Methylovirgula sp. 4M-Z18: one gene and its partner. The protein of the gene in region 1 binds, or shares a complex with, the protein of each later gene. Links are inferred from orthologs where the notes say so. Each region holds a gene or a part of one and is shown on either strand. Other genes may lie near its edges. The genes, in order: nusB and rpsJ.

Region 1 (15,820 bases):
GTTGTCTCGGTCGAGACTTTGGGGGACTTGAAACGGATTCGTATCGCCTGCCAGTATGAGGCGCATACGATCGCTCTTGGCGCCTCGATCGCCTGTTCCGGCCCCTGTCTGACCGCGGTCGAGATCGGCACGTCAGGCAACCGCACCTTCTTTGATGTCGATGCCGCGGCGGAAACCTTGGCGCGCACCACGGTTGGCGCATGGAGGCCGGGCCGGCGGATCAATCTGGAACGCTCGTTGAAGATCGGCGACGAACTCGGCGGTCATCTTGTCTCCGGCCACGTGGACGGGGTCGCTGAAATCGTCAGCCGCCGCGACTTCGACGGCATGGCGCATTTCGAGATCCGCGCTCCGAAGGAGCTGGCAAAATTCATCGCCGAGAAGGGCTCGGTGGCACTCGATGGCACCTCGCTGACCGTCAACGGCGTCGAGAACGACGTTTTTACGGTGCTCATCATCCCGCATACTTTGGCGGTCACGACATGGGGTGGCTATAAGACCGGCGACAAGCTCAACATCGAAGTCGATCAGATGGCACGCTATGCCGCGCGGCTGATCGAGGCGAAAGAGAGCTGATCGTTCCGCGCGGCGACCGCCGATCTCCCGTCCTGCCGGAACTTGTGCAACTCCTATAACGCTTGCTCTTGCGGCGCTGCCGGGCTAGTCAATCGCCCAACAACCCCTTGATCAGAGCAATATGTGTTATGGCTGAACCGCAACGTGTCCAAACGCCGGTCGAACCCCTTCCGGGCGTCCGCATCCTCATTGTCGAAGCTCGTTTCTATGATGCGCTCGGCGAGGCGCTCCTGACCGGCGCCCGCCAGGCGATCGAGGCGGCGCAAGGAACCGCGGACGTGCTGACCGTACCGGGCGCCCTCGAAATTCCCTCCACCGTCGCCATCGCGCTCGATGCGGCGGAGCAACGCGGCAAACCTTACGATGGCGTCGTCGTTCTGGGCTGCATCGTTCGCGGCGAGACCTATCATTTTGAAATCGTTGCGAATGAGAGCTCGCGCGGGGTGATGGGCTTGAGCATCGCGCGCCGCATCCCGATCGGAAACGGCATTCTCACCGTCGAGAACGATGAACAGGCCTGGGCCCGCGCCGACGTCAAGAGAGGCGATAAGGGCGGCGATGCGGCACGGGCGGCGCTTGCAGTCCTGCGCATCAAGCGCAAATTGGGCGCACACGCATGAGCGCGTTGAACCGGTCTGCCGCGCGCCTCGCCGCTGTCCAGGCGCTGTACCAGATGGACGTCACCGGCAAGGACATCAACGAAAGCCTTGCCGAATTCGAAACCCATTGGATTGCCGCCGAAATCGAGGGCGAACAATATCACCAGGCGGAACTCGCGCTGTTTCGCGACGTGGTGCGCGGTGTTCTCGATTTGCAGCGGCCGATCGACCGGATGATCGACGACACGCTGGAGAACGGCTGGCCACTGAGACGGATCGAAGCCGTGTTGCGTGCCGCCTTCCGCGCGGCGACCTATGAATTGATGAAGCGGAGCGACATTCCGGCGCGCGTGGTGATCAAGGAATATGTCGACGTTGCCGCGGCCTTCTTCGAACGCGAAGAGGCGGGCATGGCCAATGCGGTGCTCGATCTGATCGCGCGGCAATTGCGCAGCGGCGAGTTCGACCAGGATATCGCGCGGCGCGGGTGATTGACCAGGCCGGCGCGTGCCATCGCATCCATGCGCCGGCGCCGCGATCTTTCCGGTAAGACCTTAGAAATTCAGGAGGATTCGGAGCGGTCTTGCTTCGATCTGCCGGCCCCTGTTAGGGGCCTCGGCGCAATTATCCACTATTGCCTAACTTTCTCCCCCAATGGGTGTTCTGTCTCCGTGATACGGTTGAACGCTTCGTACCTGTGGGGTGAGTCGGTGTCGCTGAGTGAAGATGATCTGATTGCCAAATATTTTGCCCCGATCGCCGGACCGGGTTCGCTCGATCTGCGCGACGATGCGGCGCTGCTGAAACCGCCGGCGGGGCACGACGTGATCCTGACCACCGATGCGCTCGTGGCCGGGGTGCATTTTTTTGCCGACGACCCGCCAGAGAAGATTGCGCGCAAGGCGCTGCGGGTGAATCTGTCCGACTTGGCCGCAAAGGCGGGAGAGCCGACAGGCTTTTTGCTCACCCTTGCCTTGCCGCCCGATTGGACCGAGGAGTGGCTCGCGGGTTTCGCCAGGGGCCTTGCCGAAGATAGCGCGGATTTCAAATTTCCGCTGCTCGGCGGCGACACGGTGCGCACGCCCGGCCCCCTCACCATTTCGGTCACGGCCCTGGGCTATGCGCTGCGGGGCTGGATCGTGCCGCGCACCGGCGCCAAGCCTGGCGACAAGATCTATGTCACCGGCACGATCGGCGATGCGGCGCTGGGCGTGCGCGTGCGGCAAAAGGCCGAAGCGGACCGGGCCTGGATCGATGCTTTGCCGCTGGAATTCTGTGCGCATCTTCTCGACCGCTATTTGCTGCCGCAACCGCGGGTCGGGCTGCGCAAGGTTTTGCGCGCCGAGGCACATGGCGGCATGGATGTCTCGGATGGCCTGATCGGCGATGTCACCAAAATGATGAAAGCCTCAGGTACCGGCGGACGGATCGAGCTCGCGCGAATCCCACTCTCGCCAGCGGTTCGTGCCGCCATTGCTTCAGACGGTGATTTGTTCGAGGCGGTGATCACGGGCGGCGATGACTATGAGGTGTTGGCCGCCGTCGCGCCGACCCGCGCAGCCGCATTCGAAAGCAGTGCCCGCGCGGCGGGGATCGCCGTGACGCAAATCGGCGAGGTGCTGGAGGCGGGGGCTGTCACCTGCGTCGAGTCGAACGGCCGCGTGAGGGTGTTTGCGCAGAAATCATTCAGCCATTTCTGACCAGTTAGCACGCTGGTAAATATAGGGAATCGTAGTGGTGCCAAGGTAGGCCGGCGGACGTGGTTGCTGCTTTGGTGTGCAGTGAACCCAGCGAAGCCGCCGTATCCTGGTGACGTCGAATGTCACTTGCTGCCAATATGTTGCCTTGCCTGATGGGTGGGCACGGGGGCCAGGTGATGAAAACGTGGCGCGAGAAGCTTCTGTCCTTGCCGCAAGACACCAGAATCATCCCGATTCCACCAAAGATGCGCGGCAGGCTGGGCGAGGGGATGATGGTGGTGCCGTCCGCGCGCGCCGTCGAGGCGGCTCTCCGGACGATTCGCAGAGGCCGTCTGGCAACAGCGCGCGAAATCGCGCAAACGCTTGCCGGGCAATATGAAACGACCGTCGGCTGCGTCGTGACGACTGGCATTGTTGCCGCAATCATTGCCCAAGCCGCGGATGAAGAGGAGCGGATGGGCGCAAAGCGAATTACGCCCTATTGGCGAATGCTGAAACAGGACGGGGAACTGAATCTGAAATATCCTGGCGGCCTCGCGAATTTGCGGACAAGATTAGAGGCCGAGGGGCACATCATTGTCGAGCGCGGCAGGCGTTTCTTTATTGAAGACTACGCCAAGAGACTTATCAAGCCACCACGGCGCAGGATTTAAGCCGTCGAGGCCGCCCATTTCTTTTCCGCAAACCGCGTTGCCTTAAAGGGGGCTTTCTTGCAAGATGCCGCCCGGTTCGCCGGCCCTGTACGCGAACAAAGGCATTCGCACCCAGCGAAGCCAGTGGCCGGAAGATGCCTTGAGGAAAGTTAACCAGGGGCTGCAGACACATGAATCCACTTTGGCTGATTATTTTGGGTGGGCTTTTGTCCATCGTGTACGGTGTCGTCACCATCATGCAGGTGATGGCAGCCGACGCCGGGTCCAAACGCATGCAGGAAATTTCCGGCGCGGTGGCGGAAGGGGCGCAGGCCTATCTCAAGCGGCAATATACGACCATCGGCATGGTCGGCGTAGTGATTTTCGTCGGTCTTGGCCTTTTGCTGGGGTGGAAAGTCGGGATCGGATTCCTGGTCGGCGCCATTCTTTCGGGCATGGCGGGCTTCATTGGCATGAACGTGTCGGTGCGCGCCAATGTGCGTACCGCGCAAGCGGCGGCACAGTCGCTGGCAAGCGGTCTCGATATCGCCTTCAAATCCGGCGCGGTGACCGGCATGCTGGTGGCCGGCCTCGCGCTGCTAGGTGTCTCGGTCTATTACGCCTATCTCACCGAAGTCCTCGGCCTTGCGACCGGTGATCGCGAAGTTATCGATTCGTTGGTCGCGCTCGGATTCGGGGCATCTCTGATCTCGATCTTCGCGCGTCTCGGTGGCGGCATCTTCACCAAGGGCGCCGACGTCGGCGCCGACCTCGTCGGCAAGGTGGAAGCTGGCATCCCCGAGGACGACCCACGCAATCCGGCGACGATCGCGGACAATGTCGGCGACAACGTCGGCGATTGCGCGGGCATGGCGGCGGACCTGTTCGAGACCTATGCGGTGACGGTGGTCGCCACCATGGTCCTGGCCTCTATCTTTTTTGCCGGCCAGCCGGGGCTGACGAATGCCATGCTCTATCCGTTGGCGATTTGCGCGACCTGCATCGTGACCTCGATTATCGGCACCTATTTCGTGAAACTGGGCAGCAACGGCTCGATCATGGGCGCGCTCTATAAGGGCCTGATCGCGACGGGCGTCCTGTCGGTCGCAGGTTTAGCGCTGGCGACCACCCTGATCGGCTGGGGCGAGGTCGGTACCGCCAATGGTGTGGCGATCCACGGTACGAGCCTGTTCGTCTGTGGCTTGGTCGGTCTCCTGGTGACCGGTCTGATCGTCTGGATCACCGAATATTATACCGGCACCGGCAAACGCCCGGTCGTGTCGATCGCCCAGGCGTCGGTGACCGGACACGGCACCAACGTCATCCAGGGCCTCGCGATGTCGCTGGAAGCGACCGCTCTGCCGGCGCTGGTCATTGTGGGCGGCATCATTGCGACCTATCAGCTTGCCGGCCTGTTCGGCACGGCGGTCGCGGTAACGACCATGCTTGGCCTTGCCGGCATGATCGTCGCACTCGATGCCTTCGGCCCGGTCACGGACAATGCTGGCGGCATTGCCGAAATGGCCGGTCTGCCTAAGGAAGTGCGCCAATCGACCGATGCGCTCGACGCTGTCGGCAACACGACCAAGGCCGTGACCAAGGGTTATGCCATCGGCTCGGCTGGCCTCGGCGCCTTGGTGCTGTTTGCCGCCTATACCAATGATTTGACCGCCTTCAGCAAGGCCGGCGCCCCCTATTTCAAGGACATTGGCACCGTATCCTTTGATCTGTCCAATCCCTACGTCGTGGCTGGTCTGATCTTCGGCGGACTCATTCCCTATCTCTTCGGCGGCATTGCCATGACGGCAGTCGGGCGCGCGGCCGGATCGGTGGTGGAGGAAGTGCGCCGCCAGTTCCGCGAAAAGCCCGGCATCATGGCCGGCACCGACCGTCCGGATTACGGCCGTGCGGTCGACATGCTGACCAAGGCGGCGATCAAGGAAATGATCGTCCCGTCGCTGCTGCCGGTGCTGGCGCCGTTCGTCGCCTATTTTGGCGTGCTGCTGATCTCAGGTTCGAAAGCCAATGCCTTTGCCGCGCTCGGCGCCTCGCTGCTCGGCGTGATCGTCAACGGCCTCTTTGTCGCGATCTCCATGACCTCCGGCGGCGGTGCATGGGACAATGCCAAGAAGAGCTTCGAGGACGGGTTCGTCGATAAGGACGGGGTCAAACATTTCAAGGGATCGGAAGCGCACAAGGCCTCCGTGACCGGCGATACTGTCGGCGACCCCTATAAGGATACAGCGGGCCCTGCGGTGAATCCGGCGATCAAAATCACCAACATCGTCGCGTTGCTGCTGTTGGCGATCCTCGCCCATTCGTAGTGCCAACGGTCACGAAGAGTGACCGTTGGTTCCTTTCTTCATTTTTCGCCTTTTCAGGGCGAGTGCGAAAAATGAAGAGCTGTCCAAAGGTCGCTTCCGCGACCTTTGGTATAAAACGAACGAACAAAAAGGGCGGGAAGATTCCCGCCCTTTCAATTCATTACACTATTTCGTTAAACCTTAGCTCCACTTCAGGAAGCTGCCGAGCATATTTTTGATGAAGCTCTGGTCGCCGCCCGACGTCGGGGTGGTGCGGCTGATGAAATCGAAGACCACGCCGTCCTGCAGACCGTAATTAGCGATCCGCTCCAGCTTCCCGGTCTTGGGCGTGAAATAGACCGCAAGGACGCGCTGATCGGTGATCGTCGGGGCCGAGAACGCGAATGGCTGGTGGATGTCCTGGCTGACATAATACCACGCGTCGCCGCCGACCGTGGACGTCGTAGAGGGATCGCCAAGAAGCGCGAGCACCTGCTGCTTGGTCTGGCCGGGCTTCACCTGCGAGATCTGGCGCTCGTCCTGAATGTAGCCGCGCGGATAGTCGCCATCGTAGTGCAGGCAGCCGGTGAGCGATGCGGCCAGGACGCCGGTCAGACCCAACGCGACCAACATCCTCCGCCTGGTGGCCTTGCCCTTGACCTTCATTCCATCCGCTTGCCGCATTTCTTGTCTCCGTGGCACGTCCGTGCATGTTGCGTAAGATAGTCCGGGCTCTTAAATGGGACCTCAGCCTTGATCGCTGTGCGTAACGCCCGGATCAAGGAAAAGCAAGGCGGCACCGCCGCCCGATAAGGTACGAAGCGACGCATGATCCTCAGTTTGTTCCGGACGTCTGCCAACAAGCACGTCATTGACCGACTTCACGGCGAGATCATGGCGGCGGCCCGCAATCCCGCGCTTTATCTGGACTGTGGCGCGTTCGATACATTCGAGGGCCGGTTCGAAATTTTCACCCTTCACGCCGCCTTGGTTTTGCGCCGCTTGTCGCGGCTGCCAAGCCCCGGGCCGGAAATGGCGCAGGACCTGTCCGACGCGGTGGCGCGCCATTTCGACATCATGCTGCGCGAATTCGGCTATGCCGATGTGAGCGTCGCCAAGCGCATGAAGAAGCTGACCGGCGCCTTTCTGGGCCGTGCGCGGGCCTATGATGAAGCGCTTGGTGCGGCCGATATGAAGGTTCTGGAAGAGACGATTGGCCGCAACGCTTTGGCGGGGCAGGGCCCTGCCGCACCGTTGACGGCCTATATCCGTCGCTACAACGCCATGATCGAAGCAAGTCCGATCGAGGTTTTTTCGACCGGGCCCTTGCCCAGCGTTGCGGTATAAGACTGGAGGGAGACCATGAAACAATCGAGCGAATCCGTGCAGGAGCCCGCCTTTACCCGTCCTGTCCATGTCGATGAGATCAGGGATAGCGGCCTCAATCTCAAGATCGACGCGGATGAGGCGGAGCGCGCAGCCGTCGCGGTATCGCTCGGGCTCGAGGGGCTGGCCGCATTTTCCGCGGATCTGCGTCTGTCTCGGCTGGGCAAGAACGGGCTGCGCCTGCAAGGGGATTTGCACGCCGACGTCACCTATATTTCGGTCGTATCGCTGGAGCCGTTCGACACTCAGATCTCCGAGCCGCTCGATGCGCGCTTTGCCCCGCAGGACGACGTCGAGACGGCGCGCAAAGCCGCGGAAGCCAAGTTGAAATCTGCAATCGATTATCACGAAGGCGCGCTGGAGGACGATCCGCCGGAGCCGATCGTCAATGGCCGCATCGACCTTGGACCCTTGCTTGTCGAATTTTTGGCACTTGCGCTCGACCCTTATCCGCGCAAGCCGGGGGAGGTGTTCACCGGTGGGGCGGACGCGAGTCCGGAGGACGAATCTGAAATCTCGCCCTTCGCCGCCTTGTTAAAACCGCAATCCGGCAAAGAATGACAAGCGCAACAAATCGTGATGCTACCTCTTCAAAGGAATTTGCCTTCCCTCCCGAAGCCGCTATTGTCCGCGTCGCGCGGGGTGATTATCACGGGTTGCCAAAAACACCCTTTTGTCTGGGAGTCTCGGAGTAAATGGCCAAGGTAGTTCGCATCGCGCTCGATGCCATGGGCGGCGACCATGGACCATCCGTCGTTATTCCGGGCGCGGCGCTGGCGCTGGAGCGGCGTCCCGATCTCGAATTTCATATTTACGGCGACGAAAAGATCATCGCGCCGCTGCTTGCCCAGCACTCGGCCTTGGCCGCGAAAGCGAAGGTTTATCATACGGATGTAGCGGTCAAGATGGACGACAAGCCGAGCCAGGCGCTGCGTTCTGGCCGCCGGGTCTCGTCCATGTGGATGGCCATCGAGGCAATCAAAAACGATGTTGCCGACGCGACGGTTTCGGCCGGCAACACCGGTGCGTTGATGGCCATGTCCAAGTTCTGCCTCAACACGATGGCGCCGATCGACCGGCCGGCCATTGCGGCGCTTTGGCCCAACATCCACGGCGAATCCGTCGTATTGGACGTGGGTGCAACGATTGGCGCCGATGCCCAGCATCTCGTCGATCTTGCCATCATGGGGTCGGCGATGGCGCGGATCGTGTTCGATCTGGAAAAGCCCACGGTCGGTCTGCTCAATGTCGGTGTCGAGGAAATCAAGGGGCTCGAAGAGGTCAAGGCCGCCGGCCGGATCCTGAAGGAGACCGCCTGGAGCAATCTCGATTATCGCGGCTTCGTCGAGGGTGACGACATCGGCAAGGGCACCGTCAATGTGGTGGTTACCGAAGGGTTTACCGGCAATATCGCGTTGAAGACCGCCGAAGGCACGGCCAAGCAGATCTCGCAATATTTGCGTGACGCCATGAGCCGCAGCCTCCTCGCCAAGATCGGCTTTTTCCTCGCGCAGGGCGCGTTCAAGGCCCTCAAGGACAAGATGGACCCGCGGGCGTCGAATGGCGGCGTCTTCCTCGGGCTTGACGGCGTCGTCATCAAAAGCCATGGCGGCGCCGACGCATCCGGCTATGCCAGCGCGATCGAAATGGGCTATGACATGGTCAAGCACGAACTGCTTGGCAAGATTCGCGAATCGCTTGCTATTCCGCATGAGGGCCGCCCAGCCTTTACCGTTGACGCCGCGCAGTGAATAACGCGGCCTCCATTTCTTCAGAGCTGACGAAACAATGCCACCATCAAAAAAATCCGGAGTTCTTCGGTCCGTCGTGCGCGGAATGGGGTCGTATCTGCCGGAGCGCTGTGTCACCAACCACGACCTTGAAGCGATGGTGGAGACGACCGACGATTGGATCGTCCAGCGGACGGGCATCCGGCAAAGACATGTGGCTGCGGAGGGCGAGACGACCTCGATGCTCGGCACCAAGGCGGCGCAGGCCGCGCTTGCCGACGCGCAACTGACCGCGGCGGATATCGACCTCATCATCGTCGCCACCTCGACGCCCGACTACACGTTTCCCGCCACCGCCACGCAGATCCAGGCGGCGCTCGGCATCACCCACGGCGTGGCCTTTGATTTGCAGGCGGTTTGCTCCGGCTTCGTTTTCGCCGTGGCGACGGCGGACAAGTTCCTGCGCTCGGGGTCGCACAAGCGCGCCCTGGTGATCGGCGCCGAAACCTTTTCACGCATCCTCGACTGGCAGGACCGCACCACCTGCGTGCTGTTTGGTGACGGCGCCGGCGCGATGGTTCTGGAGGCGCAAACCAATGCCGGGACCTTGGCCGACCGCGGTGTCATCACCAGCCATTTGCGCTCGGATGGCCGGCATCGTGCCAAGCTCTATGTCGACGGCGGCCCATCCTCGACCCAGACGGTCGGCCATTTGCGCATGGAAGGCAAAGAGGTTTTCCGCCACGCCGTCGGCATGGTGACGGATGTGATCAAGGATGCCTATGCCGCGAGCGGCGCGACTTCCGACATGCTCGATTGGTTCGTGCCGCATCAGGCGAATAAACGGATCATCGATGCCTCCGCCGAAAAGTTGGGCATTTCGCCATCGAAAGTCGTGACCACGGTGCACCTGCACGGCAATACGTCCGCCGCCTCGATCCCCCTGGCGCTCACCGTCGCGCGCGAGGACGGACGGATCAAAACCGGCGACCTTGTGATGATCGAGGCGATGGGTGGCGGATTCACGTGGGGGAGTGCCTTGATTCGGTGGTGAAATCAGGGTCATATAGTGTATCTTGACATTGTGCGTGCCGGCTGCGCTGGGCTATAACCCTAGCGTATTGATTGGCTTATCAACTCGAAGAGCAGGGGCGGTCATGAGCAAGGAACAGAACGGCGCACCGACCGGAAAAACTGTCACCCGCGCGGATTTGGCTGAAGCAGTCTATCAGCGCGTCGGATTGAGCCGGATCGAATCAGCCGAACTGGTCGAAACGGTTCTGTCGGAAATTTCGCAAGTCGTCGCCCGCGGCGAAACCGTGAAGCTCTCGTCGTTCGGCTCTTTTGTCGTGCGCTCCAAGTCCGAGCGTATCGGCCGTAATCCGAAGACCGGCGTCGAAGTGCCGATCACGCCCCGCCGCGTGATGGTCTTCAAGCCGTCCAATATTCTGAAGGCCAGCATCAACGGCGAGTCCGTCGAGGGCTTGAAGGACTAGGGTCGAAACTCAATTATGGATGGTATCTGGACGCGGCCAAATTGCCCGAATGCCAGGAGATGGGCCGACGCAGGACATTCGTCCTGCTAGGACCATCGACGCCGCAGTCGGTCAATTTCGCCGCGCCGCTTCGCGGTGAGGTGAAAAATGGTCATCTGCCGCGTCGCAATGCTTGCCGGTACGGACGTACCGGCCGCGCAATGCTCCTTGCATATGACCATTTTTGACCTCATCCAGACACCATCCATAATTGAGTTTCGACCCTTGGACCTGTCGGCGCTGTTGGCCCGCCGTTTGGCTGGCGATTTTCCATCAACAGATTCGCCGATCTTCGCTATGCTCTTGTTGAACCTTAAGTGATTCTTGAAGAGAAGCGGGGTCTCGCATGGAAAAAAGCGCTGACGCATTCCGCACCATCAGCGAAGTGGCGGACGAGCTCGTCCTGCCGCAGCATGTTTTGCGCTTCTGGGAGACGCGCTTCACGCAGATCAAGCCGCTGAAACGCGGCGGCGGCCGCCGTTATTACCGCCCGGACGATGTGGAACTGCTGCGCGCGATCCGGCATCTGCTCTACGGCGAAGGCTATACGATCAAGGGCGTTCAGCGCATTTTGAAAGAGCAGGGCGCGCGGGCCGTGATCGCCTTGCGCCAGGGCGGTGCAGCGTCCTCGTCACCCTTGCCGCCCTACCGCGAGCCCGGAGTAGACATGAGGTATGATGCTGCCGGCGCACCGTCGCGTGCCGAAACGGATTTGTTCGACGCGCCGGACGAGGCGGGGGGCGAGGATCAAATCGTCCATGCGCTGCCGGACGATGACGAGCAGGAAGGCGGCTTCGAGCCGCATGGGGGGCGGATGCGGCGCGCGCGGGGTGAAATTCGCGATCTTAGGCTGAAACTCGAATCCGTTCTCGCCGATCTTGACGAATGTCAGCGCCTGCTGAACTTGGCGCGCACCCACTAAGATTGTTGAACGGTCAAAAATTTCGCCGCCGCGGCGTTGCATCATCCGGAGGCGTTCACTATAAGGGCCGCAGTCGGAGTGTAGCGCAGCCCGGTTAGCGCACTAGTCTGGGGGACTAGGGGTCGTGGGTTCGAATCCCGCCACTCCGACCATTTATCTCGCTGAAAATCAATGTATTAACCGGCGCTCCAACGTCGGTGCCTGTCTAGATTTCGCTTGAGTCGCGATGGCGCGAGATTTCCTGCTGTGGCGGGTCCTACAAATCGCGCGCTATGGCGTGAAGTTCACCTGTAAAGTTGCACCGACTGCACCAAGCTGCCCTGACCAGCCGAACCCGGCGTAAGGCGTCCGAGATATTCAGCATAGGTCGTGGTGCCGTCGTAGGGTTGGGTCATGAAGAACTTGCCGTAAGTCGCGACCGGGACGCCGGTGGCGGCTCCGTTCATCGACACGGGGCTGCTTTGGCAGTTTATGATGGGTACGATGAGCATGCGGCGCAGGCCTGTCGTATCGGGAGTTGACGAGCTGCATGTGGGCGCGCCGCTCTCCCCGCCTGACGACGTGTTGCTGATGAGGCTATTGGTGTTTTCGTAATTGTAGACGGCGCTACGCGTGATGGAGGAATAGGGTGACCCCTGGCACCCGGTCGGCGCTCCGACGTTCGGATGTGCCGTGCTCCAATAGCCGGCAAAGGTAATCGTCGTGCCGGAGGGGATAATGACCACAGAGAGTAGGCTTGGATTCGGATTCGAGAGCGTCACCGTTGTCGAGGTCGGCTGCTGCGATACATAGGTGTTCGCCGGAAAGAGGGCACTATTGACACCCATGCCCTGGAAAATCCCGGTGGTCGAGCCAAAGGTGAGCGTGATGTTCGACCCCCCCGATTTTCCCAATGACACGGTGATGCTGGTCGCAGTCGTCTTGTAGGAAATATCGCCGCAAACCCAATTGCCGTCGCCATATGCTGAGGATGTGCAAGTGCCCGCCAGGATGCAATTGTCCTCCGGCAGTGCGGCGGCGGCCTGGGTGCTGTAGGGAGATTTACCCGTATAGCCCGGTGGCCAAGATCCGTTCGTGCTTTCGTTGCAGCCGCTGCCAGTATAGCCCTTGCGCACGTTCTGATCGGGGGCGTAATTCGGGTCGCTGCTGCACTTCTTCCAGGAGTTGGTGTAAATATCGAAACGGATGTTGAGCGCGAGCAGCGTTGGGGTCTTGACGCCGGGGTTCAGGTTGACTGTCCGTGCATTGGTGCATGTATCCGGCTGGGCGACAGCGAGTTCCTGGCCGGTCGTCTGTCCGCCCGGGCCGCACGTCTCGTTGCTGGTCCCTTCGGTATCGGGCTGAAGCCAGCCGTAATTGCCTGGCGTATAGGAGCTTCCGGGAGGGGTGGTGATCGGCACCTGATGCCCCACGAGCGTCGTTTCGGCGTCCAGCAAGGCTTGTGTCGCCTGCGAATAGGTCATCCCGCTTGTCTCGAACGGGTTGCAGACAAAGAGGGGTTGCGCACCGCAGACCGTCTCGGTCAGGCCCGCGACCGCCGCCGCGGTGGTGGTCAGCGATTTGCTGCCACCGAAAAACGATGCCGGCAAGATCGTTGTCATCGCCGTCGGCGTCGCCGTGACCTGCACATACTGCGCCTGAGTCGGGTCTGTCGTCACATAGCTCGAGGGGATCGGGGTGACGGAGCCGGCCGGGAGACCGCTATAGAATGTGATGCTCGTAATGGTGACATTGGCATTCGCGCCGCTGCCGAAAACACTGGAATTCGAGACCCAGTTTGCGTTCGTATTGTTGATCGCCGCCGTCGCGCGCGTGATCGCGTCGGGAAAACCGTTCAGTTCGGCCGCTCCCGCAATGGCGAGCGCGTCCGTGCCTTTTTGCAATTGCGTCTGCAGCGAAACGTAGCGCGCGCCGTCCAATGCCAGCACCGACACGCCGACGATCACGACGAGCATGATCGTCACATACGGCAGGATGACGCCGCGCGTGTCCTCGCCGAAAGCCCGCACACTCGCGACAAGATGTTTCCACAGATCGCGGACACGAAAGCCGCTACGCTGCTTGCGCGACCTGTCGGTCGCCGATCTTTTCCCCCAGATCCCCATATCCATCTGCCCCCAAAATGGAGCGCCAATGCCTTATGTCCTTGTGGACAAATGGCTAGCGTCCCCATCCAATAGTAATTTTCGGCCAATGATACCCGTCTGCCGATAAGCGCAACCTAACTCAACAAATCTATCCAGGTGCCGACGGCGGTACGCCACTGAGGCCTCGGGCATGTCCTGAGCCGCTTTGGAAACGAATGAGTCCGGAAGATTGCCCCCCCAAGAGCCCTTCCTGACCCTGCCTAATTTGATGGGATGACGTGGCCATCTGCCTCAGCATCCATCTTTCCGTCGCCTGTGGCCGACTGAAGTCGACGATAGGCAAGAATCCTGATCGAATGCGCGACTTCGCTCGGATTCCACCCTGCAGCGACTGCTGCATCAAATATTTCGCGGATCACGGCGTCAAGTGCTCGATCACAATCAGAAATGCGATCAAGGTATTTCTCAGGCCGATTCGGGCTCGTAATTATCATCATGACGCAAGCTAGGCGCGCGTCGATCGCATGATCAAATCAGCTTTTTGGTGTATCAGTCACATCCTGCACAGGTTTGGATTCACGCAGCTTCCGTATGACGGATCGATACTTGCGGCTACAGGCATGCCTCCCGAGGCATTCCCTAGACGCTCCTTAGCCCGCGGCTCTGTCGATCGAGGGATGTTCATCTGTGGCACGGCTTGATTTTGACAGGTGGCCACGAATGCTGCGTTGGTCACACCTTTGCCATATGGCCGGGAACAAATCACGCGGGGCGTTTCGAACAGCGCAGGAAGATTTCAAATGACTCAAATCGATCAATTGGAGCCAGTCGACAATGCGCGGCGCACCTTGGTCACAGGATCGTTGGCCGCGGGTTTCGCGCTGGCAGTACAGCCAGTGGCGGCGGCGACGATCGTAACCGATTCGTCCGGCTTGACCGACGGGATGGTGACGATAACGTCCGCGGATATGCAATTGCCGGCCTATCGCGCCTATCCGGCCGGCAATGTGCATGCGCCGGTCATTCTGGTCGTGCAGGAGATTTTCGGCCTGCACGAGCATATCAAGGACATTTGCCGCCGGTTGGCCAAAGCCGGTTATTACGCCATCGCGCCGGACCTTTATGTGCGCGAGGGCGACGCGACGAAGGCCGACATGCAGACCATCGTTCAGACCATCGTGCCGAAAGTGGCCGACGCACAGGTTCTCGGCGACCTCGATTCCTCCGTGCGCTTCGCCAAGGAGGAAGGGGCGGACACGGACCGTCTCGGCGTCACCGGCTTTTGCTGGGGTGGCCGGATCGTCTGGCTTTACGCCGCGCATAATGCCGCGCTCAAGGCCGCCGTTGCCTGGTATGGCCGGGTCGCCGGCAATACGACGTCACTGCAGCCGAAAAATCCGATCGATATAGCCGCCGACCTGCATGCACCGGTGCTCGGTCTGTACGGCGGCGCCGATCAGAGCATTCCGGTCGAGACATTGGACGCGATGAAAAAGGCGGCGGACGCGGCGGGCAAGAAGACCGAGTTCGTGGTCTACCCGGATACCCCGCACGCCTTCAACGCCGATTATCGGCCCTCCTATCGTGAGGGACCGGCCAAGGATGGCTGGGCCAAAATGCTCGCCTGGTTCAAGGATAACGGGCTCTAGCCTGGTACTTGCCGCAGGAAGTTGACTATCGCGGCGCGTTCCTGCTTCGCCGTGCCTTAGCCTATTTTGGCCCCAGGCACGGCCGCATCGCCGGCGAGCGTCTCGGCCTTCTTGGACTGATGCCGCACGAGCAAATACAGCGCGGCGACATGGGTGATCATCAGCAATGGCACATAGATGATCGGGATCAGGTAGGTGCTGGCTAATTGCCCCGATAAGGCGGGAAGATTGTACAAAGCGCCATGATAGTAATCGATCAGGATATCGGCCGCTCCCACCACGTTGTAAGCGGCAACGAGGGGCCAGAAGAAGGCGCGCACCCTGATCGTGAGAAGCGCCAAGATGGCCAGCAGTCCCGTTGCGAAGTCACCATAGGCGGCGAACTGGGCAAAGTCGGAGGGGAGATCGGGGCCCACGACGCCGGGAATGATAAAGACCAGACCGAAGAAGCGGAAGCTGTGCAGAATGGCGATGACGCGTTGCGCCTCGACCGGATCCATCCCCTTGAGCCTCGGCCAGAAATACGCGCTGAAGCAGAGCAGCCACGGAACGTAGCCAAGGACGAGATGTAGGTTGAAGATGATAGTCGGCGACATTCGTAAACTCCTTCGGCTGTCGAGACTCGCGAGCCTCCGGCGCAGCCTCGATTTTCGGGAGAGATGTATGCCTGCTTGTTGGGAGTGACTATTCGCGATAATTTC
Region 2 (10,137 bases), 700 kb from region 1 along the record:
ATGTGGCGCGAGGAAGAGGTCGACCCGGTGCCGACCAATTACGAGCGCTTCGTCGAGGCGGTGCGCGCCGGTAAAACGCTGGAGCCGTCCTTCCGCCAGGCGACGCGGCTGCAGAAGGTTCTGGACGAAGCGCTGGTGACGGAGATCGACCGGCAGGAGCACGCGGTTTAGCGTGATTACACTGGACCGCGAGCTTGTAGCTCGCATTCAACTCGGGCTTGCCCCGAGTTGAACATTCAAGATGTTGCGAACCCGCGCTGGCGCGGTTCGCAACGGCGTGATAGCCCCGTACCGGCGCTTGCGAGCTAAAAGCTCGCGGTCCAACTTGCCGCAATTGTCGCGAAGGCTATTGCAGCATCGCGTTGTCGATCAATCGCGTTGGGCCGATGAAGGCGGCGATACACATCGCGGCCGGCCCATCGAGCGTTTCGCCCACCGCGACAAGCGTCACCGAATCGACGAGTTCGAGATATTGCAGGCTGTCGACGTCGAGATGCGCGCGCGCCGCGTCAAGCAATCGCGCGCTGCTGCGCTCGCCCTGGCGGTGGAGCGCCTGCGCCGCAAGCAATCCCTGGCTGATGCTGAGCGCCCGCGCGCGGTCAGGAACTGAGAGATAGGCGTTGCGGCTGCTCATCGCGAGGCCGTCGGATTCACGGACGGTTTGCAGCGCGTGAAATTCGATGGGCAAGTTCAGATCGACAATCATCTGCCGCACGACGGCGCATTGCTGAAAATCCTTCGCGCCGAAATAGGTGGCGTGCGGCTGCACCATGTTGAAGAGCTTCGCCACCACCGTCGCGACGCCGCGAAAATGGCCCGGACGGAAAGCGCCGCACAGTGGCGCTGCCAGTGAACCCGGTTCAACATAGGTTTGAAAGCCCGGAGGATAGATCTCCTCGACGCTCGGCAAAAAGATAATATCGGCCCCCGCATTGCGGCATGCGGCCTCGTCGCGCGCGACATCGCGCGGATATTTGCTCAAATCCTCCTTGGGGCCGAACTGCGTCGGATTGACGAAGATGCTCACCACTGTCACGTCGCACGCGCGCACCGACGCTTCGATCAGGCTGACGTGTCCCGCATGCAAAAAGCCCATGGTCGGCACGAAACCGATCCGGCGGCCTGCCAATCGATGCGGCGCGAGAGCCGAACGCAGTTCGGCGACGGTCGAGATGATCTGCATCGGCTCTTTCTTCAATTTTTGGTTGGCGGACGCCAGTCGTGCACGGCGGCGCGCGCGTCCTCGGGCAGGGCATAGGTTTCGGCTTCGCCGGGGAACTTTCCGGTCCGCACGTCGTCGGCCCATTGGCCGAGCGCCGCGCGCGCGAGGCCGAGGCCGTCCATATAAGCACGCACGAATTTCGGCCGGCGCTGATCGAGCAGGCCAAGCACATCGTGCAGCACCAGCACTTGTCCCGAGCAGTGTGCGCCCGCGCCGATGCCGATGGTCGGGATGTCGAGCGCATCGGTGATCCGTGCCGCAACCTCGCCCGGCACGCCTTCAAGCACGATGGCGAAGCACCCGGCTTCCTGCAGCCGGCAGGCGTCATCCATGATCGCGAGCGCCGAGCCTGCGCTTTTGCCCTGCACCTTGAAGCCGCCCATCATGTGCTGGCTTTGCGGCGTCAGGCCGAGATGGCCCATGACAGGAATTTCGGCATCGATGAGACGCGCGATGGTCCGCGCTCGCTTGGCGCCGCCCTCGAGCTTGATGGCCGCCGCGCCGCGCTGAATGAAATTGCCGGCATTGCGCACGGCCTCGTCATCGTTGATGTGGTAGCTGAGATAAGGCATGTCGGCGACGACTAGCGCATCGGTCTTGACGCGCACCACGGCGTCGAGATGATGGTTCATCATCGCCATGCTCACCGCATTGGTGCCATCCATGCCAAGACAAACATTGCCGACACTGTCGCCGACCAGCAGCACGTCGACGAGCGGCGCAGCGAGCTGCGCAGTGCAGGAATCATAGGCGGTGGTCGCGACGATGCGCTGGCCGCGGGCCTTATAAACCTGCAGATCGGGCACGGTGAATGGGCGTCGCGTTTCTCCCGTCACGGCATCTCCCTCGCGCCGGTCTCCGAATGGGACGGGCGGCGCTGTTTACAAGGAATTGGCGCGGGAGGCTAGGGCGACTGTGTTCGGAGCTGGTTTCCGCGTCATCAGCGTCGCCGCGAGCAGTATGACGGCGAGAACGATCCAATCGGCCGTGTAGCTGCCGAAGAGGTCATGGAGGAGGCCGAGCAGGGCAGGGGAAAGACAGATGGTGATCTGATTGGCGGCCAGCGCCAATCCGAGTGCGAAGCCGACCCGGTCGGGCGGTGCGGCCTCGGCAAGATAAGCCACCCACGGCCCGTACCAGCCGATGCCGAAAAAGCCGACCCAAGCGGCGACCGGCACGAGATACAAAAGCGAGCCTGCGACCGGCACCAGCAGGGCGAGAAGACCCGCGGTGGTCGCGGCGAGGCAGCAGAACACCGGAAAGAATCGTCCCGATTTGGCGCGATCGCTCCAGGCCGCCAATACAATCCGGCCAATGACGCCGGCGACTTGCGTGACGAGTAGGACCAGGGCACCGTCGGGCAGGGCCATATGGTAGCGCTCGGTCAGATAGAGCGGCAGGAACAAGGTGATCGCAAATTGCGCCGACACCATCGTGATGCCGGCCCAGGCGATATTGCGGGTGCTGGGATGGCGCAGAAGCTCCATGCGCGGTGGCCGCGGCCCCCCGGGCGCCGCGGCCACCGCGCGGAAGTTCTCCGCATGATCCGGCGCCCGATAGAAGACCAGGAACAGCACGCCGCCGAACAAGGCGACGCAGGTGCTGGCGAAAAAGGCGCTGTGCCAGCCCCAGCGGGCTGCAATCACCGGCAGGCTCGCGACCGAGAGGGCGCCTCCGAGCGGCAGCCCGGCTTGGCGGATCCCCATGGCAAAGCCGCGTTGGGCCCGCTCGAACCAGACCGCAATCGATTTCGCGCCGCCGGGCTGGGCGGTGCTGTAGCCGGCCCCCAGCAGGATGAGGCAGAAAAGCAGGCCGACATAGCCGCCGGCGAGCGAGGCCAATCCCGAGGCAAGTGCGATCACCAGCGATCCTACCCCGACGATCCAGCGCTCGTTGAATCGGTCGAGCAGCTCGCCGACCACCAACAGGCCAAAAATGGGCGCCACCGAGGCTGACGACATCAGAAGCCCGATCTCGAAGCCGCTGAGGCCGAGGTCGGCTTTAATATAGCCGGCCAGCGCGCCAAACCCCTGGACGAGGAAGCTGGCGCTCGCCTGGGTGAGGGTGGCGACGGCCAGGATGGTCCAGCGATAGGAAGAGGTCGGATTTCGCATCGGCATCTTTAAAAGGGCTGCTCTTTCTCCTGTAGCACCAAAATCCCGTCCGCCGAACGCCAACGCGGAATGACAGTCTTGCATTTCGCTCGCGGGCGCCTGCTTACGAAAATAGAATCGCATTGCGACTCGATCTTGCGTGACACCGGGGCTTTGACCCGCTATTCCATCGCATCGCTGCAAGCCAAAAGCCGGATCGCCACCTTTTTGGGCAGATTTTGAGTCATTTCAGGCCTTTTTGCGCTGCAAAAGGACTTGACGAATGGGCGGCGCCCGACTAGTTTCCGCCCACTTTCGATAGGCAGTAGGTTTCACTTTTCCCGAGTGACTCGCTTGGGACGCAAGAAACCTAAACGCTGTCGGCCTCAATCTGCGACGTAAAAAGTCACTAAAGAACCCTATCGGGTTCGCTATGAGGCAAGATCTTGAGATGAAAATCTTCAAGGTCCTCTGCGGTTTTCGCGCTGGAAGTCCAGAAATGGGCTGATGGCGCAATTCGCTTTGCGTGCGGGCCTTGCCGGCATGGAAGGCGGTGAGGGTCCGACCCTCGAATGTTTGTTTTGAATTTCGTGTGACGAAGGGCGAACGATGCCGACAATTAGCCAGTTGATCCGCAAGCCGCGGCAACAGAAGACCTACCGGGAAAAGTCCCGCCATCTGGGCGCCTGCCCGCAGAAGCGTGGCGTGTGCACGCGCGTTTATACCACGACCCCGAAGAAGCCGAACTCGGCACTTCGTAAGGTTGCGAAGGTGCGCCTCACCAACGGGTTCGAGGTGATCGGCTATATCCCGGGTGAGGGCCACAACCTTCAGGAGCACTCCGTGGTCATGATCCGCGGCGGCCGCGTGAAGGATCTTCCCGGCGTTCGTTATCACATCCTGCGTGGCGTGCTCGATACGCAGGGCGTCAAGGACCGTAAGCAGCGCCGTTCGAAGTACGGCGCGAAGCGTCCGAAGTAAGATTTGTAGGAGCGAAGAATGTCGCGTCGTCATAGCGCTGAAAAGCGCGAGATTATCCCGGATCCGAAATTTCATGACATCATCGTCACGAAGTTCATGAATTCGATCATGTACGATGGCAAGAAGTCGGTCGCCGAATCGATCGTCTATGGCGCCTTCGATGTGATCGAAGCCAAAGTGAAGCAAGATCCGATCGTGGTGTTCCGCACGGCCCTTGAGAATGTCGCGCCGGCGATCGAAGTGCGTTCGCGCCGCGTCGGCGGTGCGACCTATCAGGTCCCGGTGGAAGTTCGCCAGGAGCGCCGTCAGGCTCTCGCGATCCGCTGGATCATCACCGCTGCTCGCGGCCGGAATGACAAGACCATGGTGGACCGTCTCTCGGCTGAGCTGATGGACGCAGCCAACAATCGTGGCAATGCCGTGAAGAAGCGTGAAGACACGCATCGCATGGCCGAAGCCAACCGCGCCTTCGCCCATTACCGCTGGTAATCAGCAGCTTTTTCGCCAAGGAACTTTCATATGGCCCGCCAATATCCTCTGAAGGACTACCGAAATTTCGGTATCATGGCGCATATCGACGCTGGCAAGACCACGACGACCGAGCGCATCCTTTACTATACCGGCAAGAGCCACAAGATCGGCGAAGTGCACGACGGCGCTGCGACCATGGACTTCATGGAGCAGGAGCAGGAGCGTGGCATCACCATCACCTCGGCTGCGACGACCGCCTTCTGGGAAGGTCGCGACGGCAAGAAGCACCGCTTGAACATCATCGACACCCCCGGCCACGTCGACTTCACCATCGAAGTCGAGCGCTCCTTGCGCGTGCTCGACGGTGCGGTGTGCGTGCTCGATTCCAACCAGGGTGTCGAGCCCCAGACCGAAACCGTTTGGCGCCAGGGCGACAAGTACAAAGTTCCGCGTATTGTCTTCTGTAACAAGATGGACAAGATCGGCGCCGACTTCTACCGCTGCATCGACGACATCAAGGTGCGTCTCGGCGCGCGTCCCATCGCGATCCAGCTCCCGATCGGCGCGGAAAACAATTACAAGGGCATCGTCGACCTCGTTCGTATGAAGGGCGTCGTCTGGGCTGAAGAATCGCTCGGCGCGAAGTTCGAGGACATCGAAATTCCGGCTGACCTGAAAGAGAAGGCCGTGGAATATCGCACGGCTCTCATCGAGGCCGCCGTCGAACTCGACGACGATGCGATGACGGCCTACCTCGATGGCCAGGAGCCGGACGAGGACACGCTGCGCAGGCTGATCCGCAAGGCCGTTCTGGTCGGCGCGTTCTACCCCGTTCTGTGCGGTTCGGCCTTCAAGAACAAGGGCGTGCAGCCGCTGCTCGACGCCGTTGTCGATTACCTGCCGTCGCCGATCGATCGCGGCGCGATCAAGGGCCTCGACTACAAGACCGGCGAAGAAACCGAGCGCAAGCCGTCGGATGACGAGCCGCTGTCGCTGCTGGCGTTCAAGATCATGGACGACAAATACGGCGTCCTGACCTTCGCACGTATCTATTCGGGCCGGCTTGAGAAGGGCATGCAGCTCCTCAACTCGACCCGCGAGAAGACCGATCGCGTCGGCCGCATGGTTCTCATGCACGCCAACGACCGTGAGGAAATCGCGGAAGCCTATGCGGGCGACATCGTGGCGCTGGTCGGCATGAAGGAAGCGCGCACCGGCGATACGCTGTGCGATCCGAACAAGGCCGTCGTCCTCGAGAAGATGGAATTCCCCGAGCCCGTGATCGAAATGGCCGTCGAGCCGAAGACCAAGGGCGACCAGGAAAAGATGGCCGAAGCGCTTATCAAGCTGGCTGCCGAAGATCCGTCGTTCCGCGTCTCGACCGATCAAGAATCGGGCCAGACGATCATCAAGGGCATGGGCGAACTGCATCTCGACATCAAGGTCGACATTCTGAAGCGTACCCATCGCGTGGAAGTGAATGTCGGCGCGCCGCAGGTTGCCTATCGCGAGAAGATCACGAAGCGCGTTGAAAAAGACTACACCCACAAGAAGCAGACCGGTGGTACCGGCCAGTTCGCGCGGGTCAAGTTCATTGTCGAGCCGAACGAGACCGCTAAGGGCTTCGAGTTCGAGTCGAAGATCGTCGGTGGTGCTGTTCCGAAGGAATACATCCCTGGCGTGGTCAAGGGTCTCGAGTCGGTTCTCGGCGCGGGCGTTCTTGCTGGCTTCCCGGTCGTCGACGTGAAGGTCTCGCTGATCGACGGTGCATATCACGAAGTGGACTCGTCGGCGCTCGCCTTCGAAATCGCTTCGCGTGCTGCTCTGCGCGAAGCGCTGCGTGAAGGCAATTCGGTTCTGCTCGAGCCGATCATGAAGGTCGAGGTGGTGACACCGGAAGACTATACGGGTTCAGTCATCGGCGACTTGAACTCGCGGCGTGGCCAGATCCAGGGCCAGGACATGCGCGGCAATGCCGTCATCGTCAACGCGATGGTGCCGCTTGCCAACATGTTCGGTTACGTCAACACATTGCGGTCGTTCTCGCAGGGTCGCGCAAGCTACTCGATGGTGTTCGATCACTACGCTGAAGTGCCGCGCAACGAGGCTGAAAAGATTCAGGCGAAATACGCTTAAAACTTAAGCGTATTTCGTCAAAAACCAACAAACGTTCCTTTTAAAGGAAAGATTGTAAGAGGAGCCCTTCCATGGCTAAGGAAAAGTTCGAACGCAACAAACCGCATTGCAACATCGGCACCATCGGTCACGTCGACCATGGCAAGACCTCGCTGACGGCTGCAATCACCAAGGTTCTCGCTGAGACCGGCGGTGCGACGTTCAAGGCATACGATCAGATCGACGCTGCGCCGGAAGAAAAGGCCCGCGGCATCACGATCTCGACCGCGCACGTCGAGTACGAGACCAAGGCGCGCCACTATGCGCACGTCGATTGCCCCGGCCACGCCGACTATGTGAAGAACATGATCACCGGCGCTGCCCAGATGGACGGCGCGATCCTCGTCGTGTCGGCTGCTGACGGCCCGATGCCGCAGACTCGCGAGCACATCCTGCTCGCCCGCCAGGTCGGCGTGCCGGCGCTCGTCGTGTTCATGAACAAGGTCGACATGGTCGACGATCCGGAGCTGCTCGAGCTCGTTGAACTCGAAGTTCGCGAACTTCTCTCGAAGTACGACTTCCCCGGCGACGACATTCCGATCACCAAGGGTTCGGCTCTGTGCGCGCTGGAAGACAAGCAGCCGGAAATCGGCCATGACGCCATCCTGAAGCTGATGCAGACGGTTGACGACTACATCCCGCAGCCGGAGCGTCCGATCGACCAGCCCTTCCTGATGCCGGTCGAAGACGTGTTCTCGATCTCGGGCCGTGGTACCGTTGTGACCGGCCGTGTCGAACGTGGCGTGATCAAGGTCGGTGAAGAAATCGAGATCGTCGGCCTGCGTCCGACCCAGAAGACCACCTGCACCGGCGTTGAAATGTTCCGCAAGCTGCTCGACCAGGGCCAGGCTGGCGACAACATCGGCGCGCTGCTCCGCGGCACGAAGCGCGAGGACGTCGAGCGCGGCCAAGTGCTCTGCAAGCCCGGCTCCGTCAAGCCGCACACGAAGTTCAAGGCAGAAGCTTACATTCTGACCAAGGAAGAGGGCGGTCGCCACACCCCGTTCTTCACGAACTATCGTCCGCAATTCTACTTCCGCACCACCGACGTGACCGGCATCGTGACGCTGCCGGCTGGCGTTGAAATGGTGATGCCGGGCGACAACATCGCCATGGACGTTTCGCTGATCGTTCCGATCGCGATGGAAGAGAAGCTCCGCTTCGCAATCCGTGAAGGTGGCCGCACCGTCGGCGCCGGCGTCGTTGCAAGCATCATCGAGTAATTTAGGCGAGATAGGTTGGCGGGCGTATGACCGCCCGCCAGCAGATCAGAGGATGAACCCATGAACGGTCAAAACATCCGGATTCGCCTGAAGGCGTTCGATCACCGGATCCTGGACACTTCGACGAAGGAAATCGTTTCCACGGCGAAGCGCACCGGGGCACAGGTACGCGGTCCCATTCCGCTGCCGACGAAGATCGAAAAATTCACGGTGAACCGTTCGCCGCACGTCGATAAGAAGTCGCGCGAACAGTTCGAGATCCGTACGCACAAGCGGGTTCTCGATATCGTTGATCCCACTCCGCAAACCGTCGACGCTTTGATGAAGCTCGACCTTGCGGCCGGTGTCGACGTCGAGATCAAGCTTTAAAGAGAGCGGCGCGTACCTTCTTTCGAAGGTGCTGCCGGAGTTTAGTTTGGGCGCCTCTTCCATCGTCGAATGCGCCTTGAAGGAATTGAACCCATGCGGTCAGGTGTTATCGCACAAAAGGTCGGTATGACCCGCATCTTCACGGATGCCGGGGAACATGTGCCGGTCACGGTTCTGAAGCTCGACGGCTGTCAAGTCGTTGCGCATCGGACCAAGGAACAGAACGGCTATACAGCCCTGCAGCTCGGCATCGGCCGCGCGAAGGTGAAGAACGTCTCCAAAGCGGAGCGCACTCGTTTCGCCGTCGCCAAGGTCGAGCCGAAGATGAAGCTCGCCGAATTTCGCGTGCCGGAAGACAATCTCATTCCGGTCGGCGCCGAGATCACGGCTGACCATTTCGTTGTCGGTCAATATGTCGATGTGACCGGCACGACGATCGGTAAGGGCTTCGCCGGCGGTATGAAGCGCTGGAACTTCGGTGGTCTGCGTGCGACGCACGGCGTGTCGGTGTCGCACCGTTCGATCGGTTCGACCGGTGGCCGTCAGGACCCAGGCAAGACCTTCAAGAACAAGAAGATGCCTGGCCACTTGGGTGTCGAGCGCGTCACCACCATGAACCTGCGCGTCGTCCAGACGGACGTCGAGCGCGGCCTCGTGCTGGTCGAAGGCTCCGTTCCGGGCCACGCGGGCAATTACATCTTCATCCGCGACGCGGTGAAGAAGGCATTGCCGAAGGATGTGCCGGTTCCCGGCAAGTTCCGCCTTGCTGCGAGCGAAGCCGCTCCGGCCGAAGAACCCGCCAAGACGGAGGCCTAAGCGATGAAGATCGATATCACCTCCCTGAACGGCACCGCTGCCGGTTCGCTCGATCTCAGCGATGAGATTTTCGGCCTCGAACCGCGCCAGGATCTGATTGCCCGCATGGTGCGCTACCAGCTCGCCAAGCGCCGCGCTGGCACCCACGCAGTGCAGAACCGCGCCGACGTGGCCCGCACGGGCAAGAAAATGTACAAGCAGAAGGGCACCGGCGGTGCTCGTCACGGTTCGGCCCGCGTGCCGCAATTCCGTGGCGGTGGCCGCGCCTTCGGTCCCGTCGTGCGCGATCACGCCCACGATATGCCGAAGAAGGTGCGTGCTCTCGCCCTCCGCCATGCGCTTTCGGCCAAGGTGAAGGACGGCGGCTTGATCGTGATTGCCGACGGCAATGCGATGGAAGCAAAGACCAAGGCGCTCGCAGCGCAGTTCGACAAGCTCGGCCTGCACAGCGCGCTGATCATCGATGGTGTGGAACCGGCGCAGAACCTGCAGCTGGCCGCCCGCAACATCCCCCACATCGACGTTCTCCCGGTTCAGGGCATCAACGTCTATGACATTCTGCGCCGCGAGAAGCTCGTGCTGACCAAGGCTGCTGTTGATGCGTTGGAGGCGCGTTTCAAATGAGCCACGATACGCGCCATTATGACGTGATCGTTTCGCCGGTCATCACGGAAAAGGCAACGATCGCTGCCGAATCCAATAAGGTTGTGTTCAAGGTTGCCAAGAACGCAACGAAGGTCGAGATCAAGGCCGCTGTTGAGAAGCTGTTCAACGTCAAGGTTGAATC

The links.
Region 2: the proteins of nusB (region 1) and rpsJ are in contact, whole or in part, in a solved structure (PDB 3D3B), measured with the Escherichia coli proteins. The link is inferred for Methylovirgula sp. 4M-Z18 from one-to-one orthologs.

The regions. Positions count from the first base shown.
Region 1 is NZ_CP149574.1:1,836,044-1,851,863, forward strand. The notes cover bases 1-2,929. They hold nusB (transcription antitermination factor NusB), read left to right. Parts: upstream 1-1,192; coding sequence 1,193-1,666; downstream 1,667-2,929. Other genes in these bases: V9T28_RS08440 (riboflavin synthase), read left to right, coding at 1-576; ribH (6,7-dimethyl-8-ribityllumazine synthase), read left to right, coding at 705-1,196; thiL (thiamine-phosphate kinase), read left to right, coding at 1,886-2,875. In the rest of the region: V9T28_RS08460 (MGMT family protein), read left to right, coding at 3,052-3,528; V9T28_RS08465 (sodium-translocating pyrophosphatase), read left to right, coding at 3,699-5,831; V9T28_RS08470 (outer membrane protein assembly factor BamE), read right to left, coding at 6,012-6,494; V9T28_RS08475 (ubiquinol-cytochrome C chaperone family protein), read left to right, coding at 6,639-7,157; V9T28_RS08480 (YceD family protein), read left to right, coding at 7,173-7,757; phosphate acyltransferase PlsX, read left to right, coding at 7,892-8,947; V9T28_RS08490 (beta-ketoacyl-ACP synthase III), read left to right, coding at 8,985-9,980; V9T28_RS08495 (integration host factor subunit alpha), read left to right, coding at 10,084-10,422; V9T28_RS08500 (MerR family transcriptional regulator), read left to right, coding at 10,808-11,383; V9T28_RS08510 (Tad domain-containing protein), read right to left, coding at 11,668-13,488; V9T28_RS08515 (dienelactone hydrolase family protein), read left to right, coding at 14,271-15,119; V9T28_RS08520 (hypothetical protein), read right to left, coding at 15,176-15,715. UniProt on the Escherichia coli protein: Part of the processive rRNA transcription and antitermination complex (rrnTAC). The complex forms an RNA-chaperone ring around the RNA exit tunnel of RNA polymerase (RNAP).
Region 2 is NZ_CP149574.1:2,532,947-2,543,083, reverse strand. Bases 7,082-9,879 are described here. They hold rpsJ (30S ribosomal protein S10), read left to right. Parts: upstream 7,082-8,225; coding sequence 8,226-8,534; downstream 8,535-9,879. Other genes in these bases: rplD (50S ribosomal protein L4), read left to right, coding at 9,354-9,879; rplC (50S ribosomal protein L3), read left to right, coding at 8,628-9,350; tuf (elongation factor Tu), read left to right, coding at 7,082-8,165. In the rest of the region: V9T28_RS11815 (Gfo/Idh/MocA family protein), read left to right, coding at 1-171; panC (pantoate--beta-alanine ligase), read right to left, coding at 347-1,183; panB (3-methyl-2-oxobutanoate hydroxymethyltransferase), read right to left, coding at 1,195-2,058; V9T28_RS11800 (MFS transporter), read right to left, coding at 2,104-3,336; rpsL (30S ribosomal protein S12), read left to right, coding at 3,925-4,296; rpsG (30S ribosomal protein S7), read left to right, coding at 4,315-4,785; fusA (elongation factor G), read left to right, coding at 4,816-6,903; more of tuf, read left to right, coding at 6,975-7,081; more of rplD, read left to right, coding at 9,880-9,974; V9T28_RS11760 (50S ribosomal protein L23), read left to right, coding at 9,971-10,137. UniProt on the Escherichia coli protein: Involved in the binding of tRNA to the ribosomes. Part of the processive rRNA transcription and antitermination complex (rrnTAC). The complex forms an RNA-chaperone ring around the RNA exit tunnel of RNA polymerase (RNAP).